Regions from separate parts of the Marinomonas phycocola genome, predicted to be linked through region 3. Evidence: predicted binding sites of a transcription regulator. Region 3 holds the regulator's gene; each other region holds the start of a gene.

Region 1 (3,285 bases), on a different contig from region 3:
ACACCACTTAATGAAGTGTGTAAAAGAATAAATAGATCACTCAATCTACTGTCATTCCGTATTTGAGTAGTTAAAGTGTAACCATCCATTTCAGGCATTTCGATATCTGATATAATCATTGAAAACTCTGTGGTTACATCACCGCCTTCATCAGCAATACTCAAAAGATACTCTAGAGCCTCACGACCATCACACAACACAGTCGTTGCAAAACCAACGTCTTCCATGCATCGTTTGATTTGTTTACGAGCCACACTCGAATCATCAACAATAAGAATATGGTACTGTTTCGCATTTTCCTGCACCGAGTCTGTGACAATTCCCACAGAGATGTCTTGTTTTGTCGGTGCTACTTCAGAAAGAATTTGCTCAACATCAATAATTTCTACCATCTCTTTTTCAACCTGACAAACAGCGGTCAAATAATTATCATGAGACAATCCTTTTGGAGGTGGCTGAATATCGCTCCAATTCATGTTAACAATTCGTTCGACTCCTTTGACCAAAAAACCCTGAATTCGACGATTGTATTCTGTAATGATGACAAAGCATTCGCTTATATTTTCAATTGGTCGATCACCCGTAGCAAGGCCTAGATCAAGTATCGGGATTGTGCCTCCACGAATATGGGCAACACCTCGAACTACAGGACTACTGTGAGGCATCGTTGTCAGCTTTGGACACTGCAACACTTCTTTTACTTTAAAAACGTTAATTCCGTATATTTGCTTCCCATTCAAACGAAACAACAACAACTCCAGACGGTTCTCACCAACAAGTTGAGTACGCTGGTTAACTGTATCGAGAACTCCGGCCATAACTAAATCTCCTATGAACCTTACTATGTCGCCAAGGCGAACCTCAAAAAAATATGTAAATATCACCCAATCATAGAGTGATATTTGTTATTTTACTAATACCTTATGCAAGCTTAGAGTCAAAATCGCGAGATATTTATCTATTATGAATAAAAATCTATTTTTTCGAGCATTAATACTATGCACTTTGCCTTCTGTTTGTCATGCAACCAATCTTCAAGACTATATTATTAATTTCATTGAACAAAATGAAAAACCTCGTTTAGCCACGCTTTATCCTAAGGCAGAAATACATATTGAATTAGGAAACCGAGCGAATTTTAGCTACTTGCCAAGTTGTCCAAAAGACAAACTGTCCATTTCTAATTCTCGCCGTGACGCTCAAAAAAGAACGACATACACAGTTCAATGCATTACACCAACATGGAAAATTTTTATTCCAGTGAATCAACAAATATTATTGAGCGCTTACACCGCAATTACACCCATATCAAGAAAACAACCAATAACAACAAACAACACTGACTTAATAAAGGTGGATATCACCAAATTACGAGGGGACATTTATAGTCAAGACAACCCACCATATGGGCTTATTGCCTCACGAAACATTAATATCAACACAGTCATAACAGACAAAATAACAGAACTACCAATAATAATAAAAAAAGGCTCTCGAATCGTGATAAAAGCCCAAAGTAGCACTATCAGTATAAAGATGAACGGAGAATCACTTGAAAATGGGGTGTTAGGCCAGCAAATTCGAGTGAAAAACACCAGTTCTGGTCGAATTGTGTACGGAAAAGTTGTATCCAGCAACGAGATTCTTGTAAACTATTGAAACGAGCAAAAAGAAATCGCCATTTAGAGTATTTTTTATAAAAATGTCTAAAGTTTATATATAGACGGTCGATAAGTGGAGTAGGTGGCAAAATTCAGAGCAGGTAAGCATCATGGCAATTAATCTTGGTAATATCTTAAATCAGTCAAATGTCAGTAAAAATGATCGTTTGCAAAAATCTTCAGGAGAAACTGAAGGTGTCAAATCAAAAGTACCTTCTAATAAAGAAACATTAGCAGAAGACACAGTAAAGTTAAGTGGCACTGCTCAAGTATTAAAAAATCAGGAAGAGAAAATATCGAATCTTCCTGACATTGATATGGATAAAGTGGAAGAAATCAAACAGGCTCTAGCCGCTGGCGAATATAAAATCGACACGCAAAAGCTAGCAAGCAACATGCAAAGTATTGATGCTCTATTTTCGTAATAAAAATTAGCCTTAATTAAGGAAAAGTAATTCTTCTTATGGTACCTGTTGAACCTATATTTGCTCGCAACAAAGAACTACTCGATTCATTATCAACACTACTAGATAATGAGCGAGACGCACTTGCCAAACTTAGTTCTGAAGCCATATTAGAAATTGCAGCACAAAAACGTGCAATTTTAGATGAATTAGACGCTTTAAATACTAAAAGACATTCGTTATTGATAAAATTTGGAATCATTAATCAAAAGCAACCAGAAGAAGGCCAGTTTAAGGAGTGGTTACATACTCAACATAAGGATGTGAAATTAATCGAGCTCGTTAGCCTATGCGAAAAGCTCCTAGAAACCTGTAAAGAAAAAAATCACACTAACGAGCAAATACTGAATATCGCTCAAAAGCGTAACAAATCTTTCCTAGAAATACTCAAGGGTTCAGACAAAAAAAGTCGCATATACACGGCAAAAGGCAGCACTAGACCAATCAATAGTAAACACACGATTGGCAAAGCATAACCGACCTCTTTAAACATGTCACAATAACATTACCTTCATTTCAAATATGAAAATAACGCTTTGATTTGCCGATCAATAAAAAATAAGGTATAAAACCACCTGCTTTCGAATTGATGGTTAAAAGCACCAATAATCTATTAATTTTAAAATTATCAATACTAAAAAACTCTCATGTCTCCATAGGTAAACAGGATATACCTGCCGCCTCCTAAGCGGCTATTCCAGGTTCGAGTCCTGGTGGGGGCACCATCTTTTTTACAAAATTTTTTTATATGATTGAACTAGTTAATAGAGACTGGGTCTGACGTTATATAGTTAAAAAATGGTTTAGTTTATATATTTATGCTCGATACCTTACTCAGTTGGTCGCACAACCCCTACATCATTATGCTAGGGATCATTTTTATCTCCTACTTATTAGAAGATGCCGCGATTGTTGGTGCAGCGCTTTTGTCTGTTGAGGGAACCTTACCTATTCATTTAGGTATACTTGCTGTATTTATTGGCATTGCGTCTGGAGACATCATTTTATTTTACATTGGCCGATATAGCCATAAATTTAAATGGGTCCAGCTACGCCTAGCTCATCCAAAAGTAATAACAATCCAAAAAAAATTACAAAAAAATGCGTTTTTAAATGTATTTCTTATTCGGTTTTTACCCGGCCTGAGAGGTACGGGGTAT
Region 2 (3,285 bases), on a different contig from region 3:
TGGTTATACCATCGACTTTTATTGTCGCATCTTTTGCCGCATGTTCGGCAGCGATAGAAAGACCACCAGTACCACCCGCGTTTGCAATTGTTGATACACTATCAAGTTCAGCATTATCATTAGTAATAACAAGATCCTTTCCAGTTCCTGTTATCGCAGAAGTTAAAACGAGTTTTGATTCTGTACCCGTGTTTATTATATTAGCGGTAACACCAAAATTATCATCAGAGTCGTTAATTGCATCCCGTAGATCAGAAAGAGTAGCCCCTGCATCTATCGTCAAATCAAAACTCTTATCTACTCCAGCAGAGAAAGACAATATGCCGCCAGATGCACTCACAACATCTTCATTTGTAGCAAATAGCCCATCATCTGACAAAGCACGACTACCTTGAGCAATCTCAACAACTTCAATATCAAAATCACCAGGGGTAATATCTGAAGTTGGTGTAACAGATATAAGATCACCATCATCACTTTCAGGCTGAGTTATATTTGCCACTCGTTTATTAAAATTATCAGGGTCAGCCAGTTTCTCAATCGTATCTTGTAATGTAGATAGAGCTGATTTAACTTCCCCAATTGCAGATAACTCAACCTGAAGTGCTTCATCTTTAGCGGCAAAAGCATTCATCTTTGGTACATTTTCGGCATCAACTGACGCAGTAATAATACTTTCTAAATCAAGACCAGAACCAATACCTGCCGATGTAATAAGAGCCATAATATAATCCTAAATTAGCAGCATAACTTACAATTCACTACAATAAGCTAGCTAGTCAATAAATTCACCTTAAACTTTAGATATCCCACTAAACACTTCAGTTAAATTCCACCAAATGAACCATGCTCGAATGTCGAGTTAAACGATGTTAACGGAATATATCCCTTAATTTTTTCTTTACTTCAAAAATTCGTTTGATTTTTATACAAGATCACTTACTTCTAGAATACTGAACATCTATTTGTATAGTTAGATACTGTATCATTGTAAAACATATCTAAACATTATAAGCCACTATTAAACTTTTTACTCAATTTAATGTGGCTTATAATCCAAGCCAACTAACCTAATAAAGACAACGCAGCCTGTGGACGCTGATTCGCTTGACTTAAAATAGTTTGACTTGCCTGTTGCAATATCTGATTTTTAGTTAAATTCGCCGTTTCTTGCGCAAAGTCAGTATCTCGGATACGTGAACGCGCTGCAGATACATTTTCGGAAATATTGCTTTGGTTACGAATAGTCGATTGGAATCGGTTTTGCACGGCACCGAGTTCGGCACGTTTTTTATCTACCGTAGCGATTAAAGCGTCCATACCAGCAAGAACAAATTGCGCATTTCCTTGAGAAGAAACACTAATTCCGCCGGATGTAAATTTCCCAGCAAAGGTATTACCAGCTACAGCAGCCCCTGTTATCTCAGATATACCTGCTGCTAGCGATGCGAGGCCTTGCCCTGTTACCGCACTCGCAACACCAGCAAGGCCTGAAAGGGTAAAGCCACCATTTGCCTCTAAACTATTTGCGGTAGAGCCTATATTCTGCATACTAAAGCCAATTGTTTGCACTGCATCAGCACCTACTTGGAAATTAGCATCATAAGTACCATCCAATAAATTCTGACCACCAAAAGTTGTATCAGCCGCAACACGGTTAACTTCTTGAGATAATGAGCGAATTTCTTCTTGAATAGCCAAACGGTCTTCATCGGTATTTGAACCGTTAGACGCTTGCTGAGCCAAAGTACGAACACGCTGAAACATTGACGTTACTTCATCAAGTGCGCCCTCAGCAGTTTGAGCCAATGAAATGCCATCATTTGCGTTACGGTTACCTTGATTTAATGCATTAACCTGTGATGTCAAACGATTCGATATTTGCATCCCCGCCGCATCGTCTTTTGCACTATTAATACGCATACCAGACGATAAACGCTGAAAAGATGTATCCAACGAGTTACTAGAATTGTTTAATTGTCTTTGTGCGTTCAATGAACTCACATTACTATTTACATATAAAGCCATGATAGCCTCCGCTTTAACATTTAGTGGATTATAGCGAGATACCCCTACCCAGCTACAACCCTTTTCTAGAGCACTTGATTTTTTAGTTCTCTAAAGATCATATCGCCCACTTAAGACAAAGCTTTAGCACTATTTACATTTAATTCGATAGAAACACCTCTTTTCTATGTAAGCGTCGACCCAACCCTATCCATCTATGACTGACTTCACTCGATAGCCTTCTCACTTCTTATTATTCAAAGAGCATGTCATAGCGACCTATCACCAGTACAATTGACCAGAACTATTTGAGGCCTTCGAGCTGCTTGAATTAATTCAAACCGAGTTTTGCAAACAGCACAACACCAATCCCAAATACTCCAATATACAATTAAACCAACATCGAAAAGTAGCTGACGAGCCATCTGACTTTACCTGTCTACAAATCGCATCGTCACACCAAAAACTGTATGCCATCGAACAATAAATGAAAGATGCCCCCCCGAAAGCGACGACAGGGAAGGAATTAGTGTACCTGAACAATCAATAGGATCGGCTCATCGGTTATGTTGAAGAAGGTCACTACCCAATTGATAGCAATGCAGCAGAACAAGCTCCCCCTCCCCCGCCCTTATGCAATTGGACGTAAAAACAGGCTCTTTAGAAAAAGCCAGGCAGGCGCGACAATCAGCACAAACTGATACAGCCTAATCGAAACAACCAAAACCAATGGCCTTAATGAATACGATTGATTGAAACAAGTTTTCGAGGCGCTCCCTAACACAAAAAGCGTGGCAGATATCGAAGCATTGTCACCTTGGTTCTGCAAGGACGTGATTGGTTAGGCGTTTACAAAAAAAGAGATGTGCTACATAGGGGGAAAATAGCGTAAAATCTACTATCAGTCACATTTAAAATCGAATGGAAAACTCGAAAAATGCCCTCCAAAAGGCGTACAGGAGATACAATTGATACGACCTTAAGGGCATGTGAGCAGAATCTGAGCAAGTTATTCAAGAGGCTTTTTGCGTCCACTATTTGGATCATATGCAAAAACATCTATAGTGAGAAATGGAGCTTTACAGGAAGGAGACTAAAAGAGCATGGCGTTCCAGCTTTGAAACGCCATTCTTCAGGTGCGTCTAAACACACCTCATCACTTAAATATTAGGGAGCTTATTTTAAATGCCTCTGCTTTAATCACTTATAAGCAAGCCTTTCGTCAATACCCAATAAACAAAAGACCCCCTAATCATTAACCTAATAAACTTAACGCAG
Region 3 (3,285 bases):
GTTCAACACCAGCTCGAACTGCATCAAACATTTCATTAACAGCATCAAGCGCTTGAAGAACAACATCCATTAATTCAGATGTTACCTCTCTTTGGCCATTCCTAAGAATATCAAAAACATTTTCAGCATAATGACAGCAATCGACTAGAGGGGTTAGCTGCAAAAATCCAGCACCACCCTTTACAGTATGAAACCCTCTAAAGATAGCGTTTAACAACGGCTTATCTTCTGGGTTTTGCTCTAAATCTACTAATTGTTCAGAAAGCTGTTCTAGGATCTCCCCAGCTTCAACTAAAAAATCTTGAAGAATTTCTTCATCGACTTCGAAACTCATCCTCAGCTCCTTTAGAAACCAAGACTTGAAAGCAAGTCATCTACTTCGTCTTGACTATTCAATACTTCTGGATTGTTATCATTTTTGATGGCCGGACCATGTCCACGAGAGTCATCATCTTCTTTTACTATTAGTTCGTGTTCCATTCCTGAAATACTATCGACCCGACCAGCAACGGCTACTAAGTGAACAAGTTGCTCTTCAACATCGCGAATTAGTTCATTTACTTTAGTGATAACTTGACCTGTTAAGTCTTGATAACCTTGCTCAAGTAAAATTGTGTTTAGGTTAGTATGCAAAGTCGTTGCGCTATCATCTGCATACGAAAGAAATACATCAATTCTTTTATATAACTGACGAAATTCCTCTGGCGAAAGATCTCTTTGTATTAAACGTCCCCAGTCCTTTCTTAGCTCTTTAGCTTGTTTCTGTAGTTCACTTGCAACAGGGACACTGCTGTCCACCATATCCATAGTTTTATTCGCAGCATTACTTGTCATCTCAACGACATAGTTCAATCGATCAGAAGCATCTGTAATTTTAGAACCATTCTCTTCATCAGAATCATCTGTCAGCTCAGCGTTAGCTGCATCAACAGAATCAACTTTAAAGTCTTTAATGGCATTATGTAAACTACGAGTTAAGTTACCAACTTCGTTATAAAAGCTCTTATGTCTAGCCTCACTTAACTCTTGAATTATTTGAATAGCGCTCGAAAAATCCCCAATTTCAATACTATTAAGTAAATCCATGGCACCATTTTTCACAGTTACTTCAAAATCATCCAAACTAGAATCGGACTTATCAGACATTCTCAACTCCTACTTTCCAGCATCTATACGTTCGAAAATTTTCTCAATTTTCTCTTTCAATGCGACAGCAGTAAAAGGCTTAACTACATAACCATTAACGCCTGCTTGGGCAGCAGAAATAATCTGATCTCGCTTTGCCTCAGCCGTTACCATCAATACAGGTATCGTTTTGAGCTTATCATCTGCGCGAACAGCTCGAAGTAATTCAATACCAGTCATTCCGGGCATATTCCAATCAGTCACAAGAAAATCGATTGATCCTGCTTGTAAAATTGGCAAAGCCGTTGTTCCATCATCGGCTTCAACTGTATTTGTAAAGCCTAAATCTCGTAAAAGATTTTTTATTATCCTTCTCATTGTTGAAAAATCATCAACAATTAGGATTTTCATATTTTTATCCAATTCAACCTCCACAACCCAAAGGTAGTATTTCAAAACTCAAAAATTATTCTCGCCAATCAATCAATTTGACCTTCAACCTCATAGCAGCTTGACTATGAATTTGACTTACTCGAGATTCACTTACACCTAAAACAGCACCAATTTCTTTTAAATTCATTTCTTCATTGTAATACAAAGATAATACTAACTTCTCCCTTTCAGGCAAAGAATCAATTGCCTCAACCAGAGAGTGTTGAAAATCTTGATTTTCAACACTCTCTAATGGATTAGATACATTCTCAGTTCCACTTTCGAAATTTAAACCATCAGAATCTAACAGTTCCTCAAAGCTAAACAATTGACTCGACATTGAAGACTGTAGCATATCATGATATTCATCAAGCCCAACGCCCATGAAATTTGCAACTTCCATATCTGTTGCTTCTCTACCAAGAGTAGACTCTAATGAATTAATTGCACTCGCTACTGCTCGACCATTTTTTCTTACAGATCTCGGGGCCCAATCGCTTTTCCTAACCTCATCCATAATGAAGCCACGAATACGAATACCAGCATAAGTTTCAAAGCTTGCACCTTTATTTGACTCAAAACGTTTATGAGCCTCTAACAAGCCCATCATGCCAGCCTGAATCAAGTCATCTACTTCAACACTACTCGGCATTCTCGCTAGTAAGTGATAAGCAATTTTCTTAACTAGAAAACCATATTGATTAACAATAGTATCAATCGTTAGATGCGCATTTTTTGAGTAGGCGTCATAGCCGATCTTAGTCTGCATAAACAATAAAAAAACAACCTAGTAATTTTTCAGTTAAAGGCACCATGTAAACATTACTACATAGATGACCAAGATAGTCGAAAAGTAACATAAAATTACTAACTACCATACTTAAGAGAGCTATAAAGATGACTATATTGCTCTGCAACATAAACAGCTCGACTCACCAAATTATGAGATCTCGCAGGCTGAATATCATCAGGAATTCTTTGACCATCAGCAACATACACTACTGGAAGGTTCTCTTCAACAACAACACTGATCGCCTCTCCTAGAGATGCAGACTCATCAAGCTTACTTAATACACAGCCATCCAATCTAACCTCAGAGTACACATCGACTACTGTTTTCAATACTTGTCGTTGGCTAGTACAAGGTAAAACCAACAATTTTTTCAAATTTGCCCTAGCGCGGTTAATCATTAACAGCTGACGCTCAAGATTCCTATCTCTTGGATTCATACCAGCAGTATCAACCAGAACCAATGAATAATCTGCATACTTATCCAACACATCATTCAAATCAGAATATTCATTAACAACAACAACAGGGACGCCTAATATTCTCCCAAACGTTCTCAGCTGCTCGTGCGCAGCAATCCTGTAAGTATCCGTAGTAACTAACACAACACTATCACTACCGTATTTTAGAACATGCTGTGCCGCGATTTTACCAATAGTTGTTGTCTTCCCAACACCTGTAGGCCCCATAAAAGCAATGCAGCCTAACAACTCACTTGTCTTCACTCTTGTTGGAATATGATCAGCTAAATGCGCGAGTACTCTATTCCAATCATCTTCTCTGCCTAGTAAATCAATATCATCCAGCAATCTTGATGATACTTGATCAGAGATTCCGAGTCCTTTTAGCTTTTCTTGAACTTTCACTAAAGCTGGGATTTTCTGGTTTTGAGTAGTTTCAGGCTCAGCAGCTTGGCGATTCTTTTGATTTTGCAGAAA

What was found. Region 3 encodes FliA, which starts transcription of late flagellar genes. Its sites were predicted from a motif close to CTAAAGTTNNNNNNNNNNCNGCCGATA; they were not measured.
Region 1: flgM (flagellar biosynthesis anti-sigma factor FlgM) is a predicted target of FliA. The motif match lies at 1,707-1,733, and genes of this name have one in related genera.
Region 2: ACMUMJ_RS16410 (flagellin N-terminal helical domain-containing protein) is a predicted target of FliA. The motif match lies at 2,129-2,155, and genes of this name have one in related genera.

The regions. Positions count from the first base shown of each region.
Region 1 is NZ_JBLIXL010000006.1:17,672-20,956, forward strand. Features, by position in the region: gene ACMUMJ_RS06110 (chemotaxis protein CheV) at 1-818, opposite strand, end outside; gene flgA (flagellar basal body P-ring formation chaperone FlgA) at 964-1,659, shown strand; gene flgM (flagellar biosynthesis anti-sigma factor FlgM) at 1,772-2,086, shown strand; gene ACMUMJ_RS06125 (flagellar protein FlgN) at 2,125-2,601, shown strand; tRNA gene ACMUMJ_RS06130 (tRNA-Arg) at 2,775-2,850, shown strand; gene ACMUMJ_RS06135 (DedA family protein) at 2,944-3,285, shown strand, end outside.
Region 2 is NZ_JBLIXL010000038.1:1,483-4,767, reverse strand. Features, by position in the region: gene fliD (flagellar filament capping protein FliD) at 1-724, opposite strand, end outside; gene ACMUMJ_RS16410 (flagellin N-terminal helical domain-containing protein) at 1,066-2,028, opposite strand; gene ACMUMJ_RS16405 (flagellin N-terminal helical domain-containing protein) at 3,263-3,285, opposite strand, start outside.
Region 3 is NZ_JBLIXL010000003.1:206,218-209,502, reverse strand. Features, by position in the region: gene ACMUMJ_RS03970 (chemotaxis protein CheA) at 1-334, opposite strand, end outside; gene ACMUMJ_RS03965 (protein phosphatase CheZ) at 346-1,146, opposite strand; gene ACMUMJ_RS03960 (chemotaxis response regulator CheY) at 1,156-1,536, opposite strand; gene ACMUMJ_RS03955 (RNA polymerase sigma factor FliA) at 1,592-2,326, opposite strand; gene flhF (flagellar biosynthesis GTPase FlhF) at 2,425-3,285, opposite strand, start outside.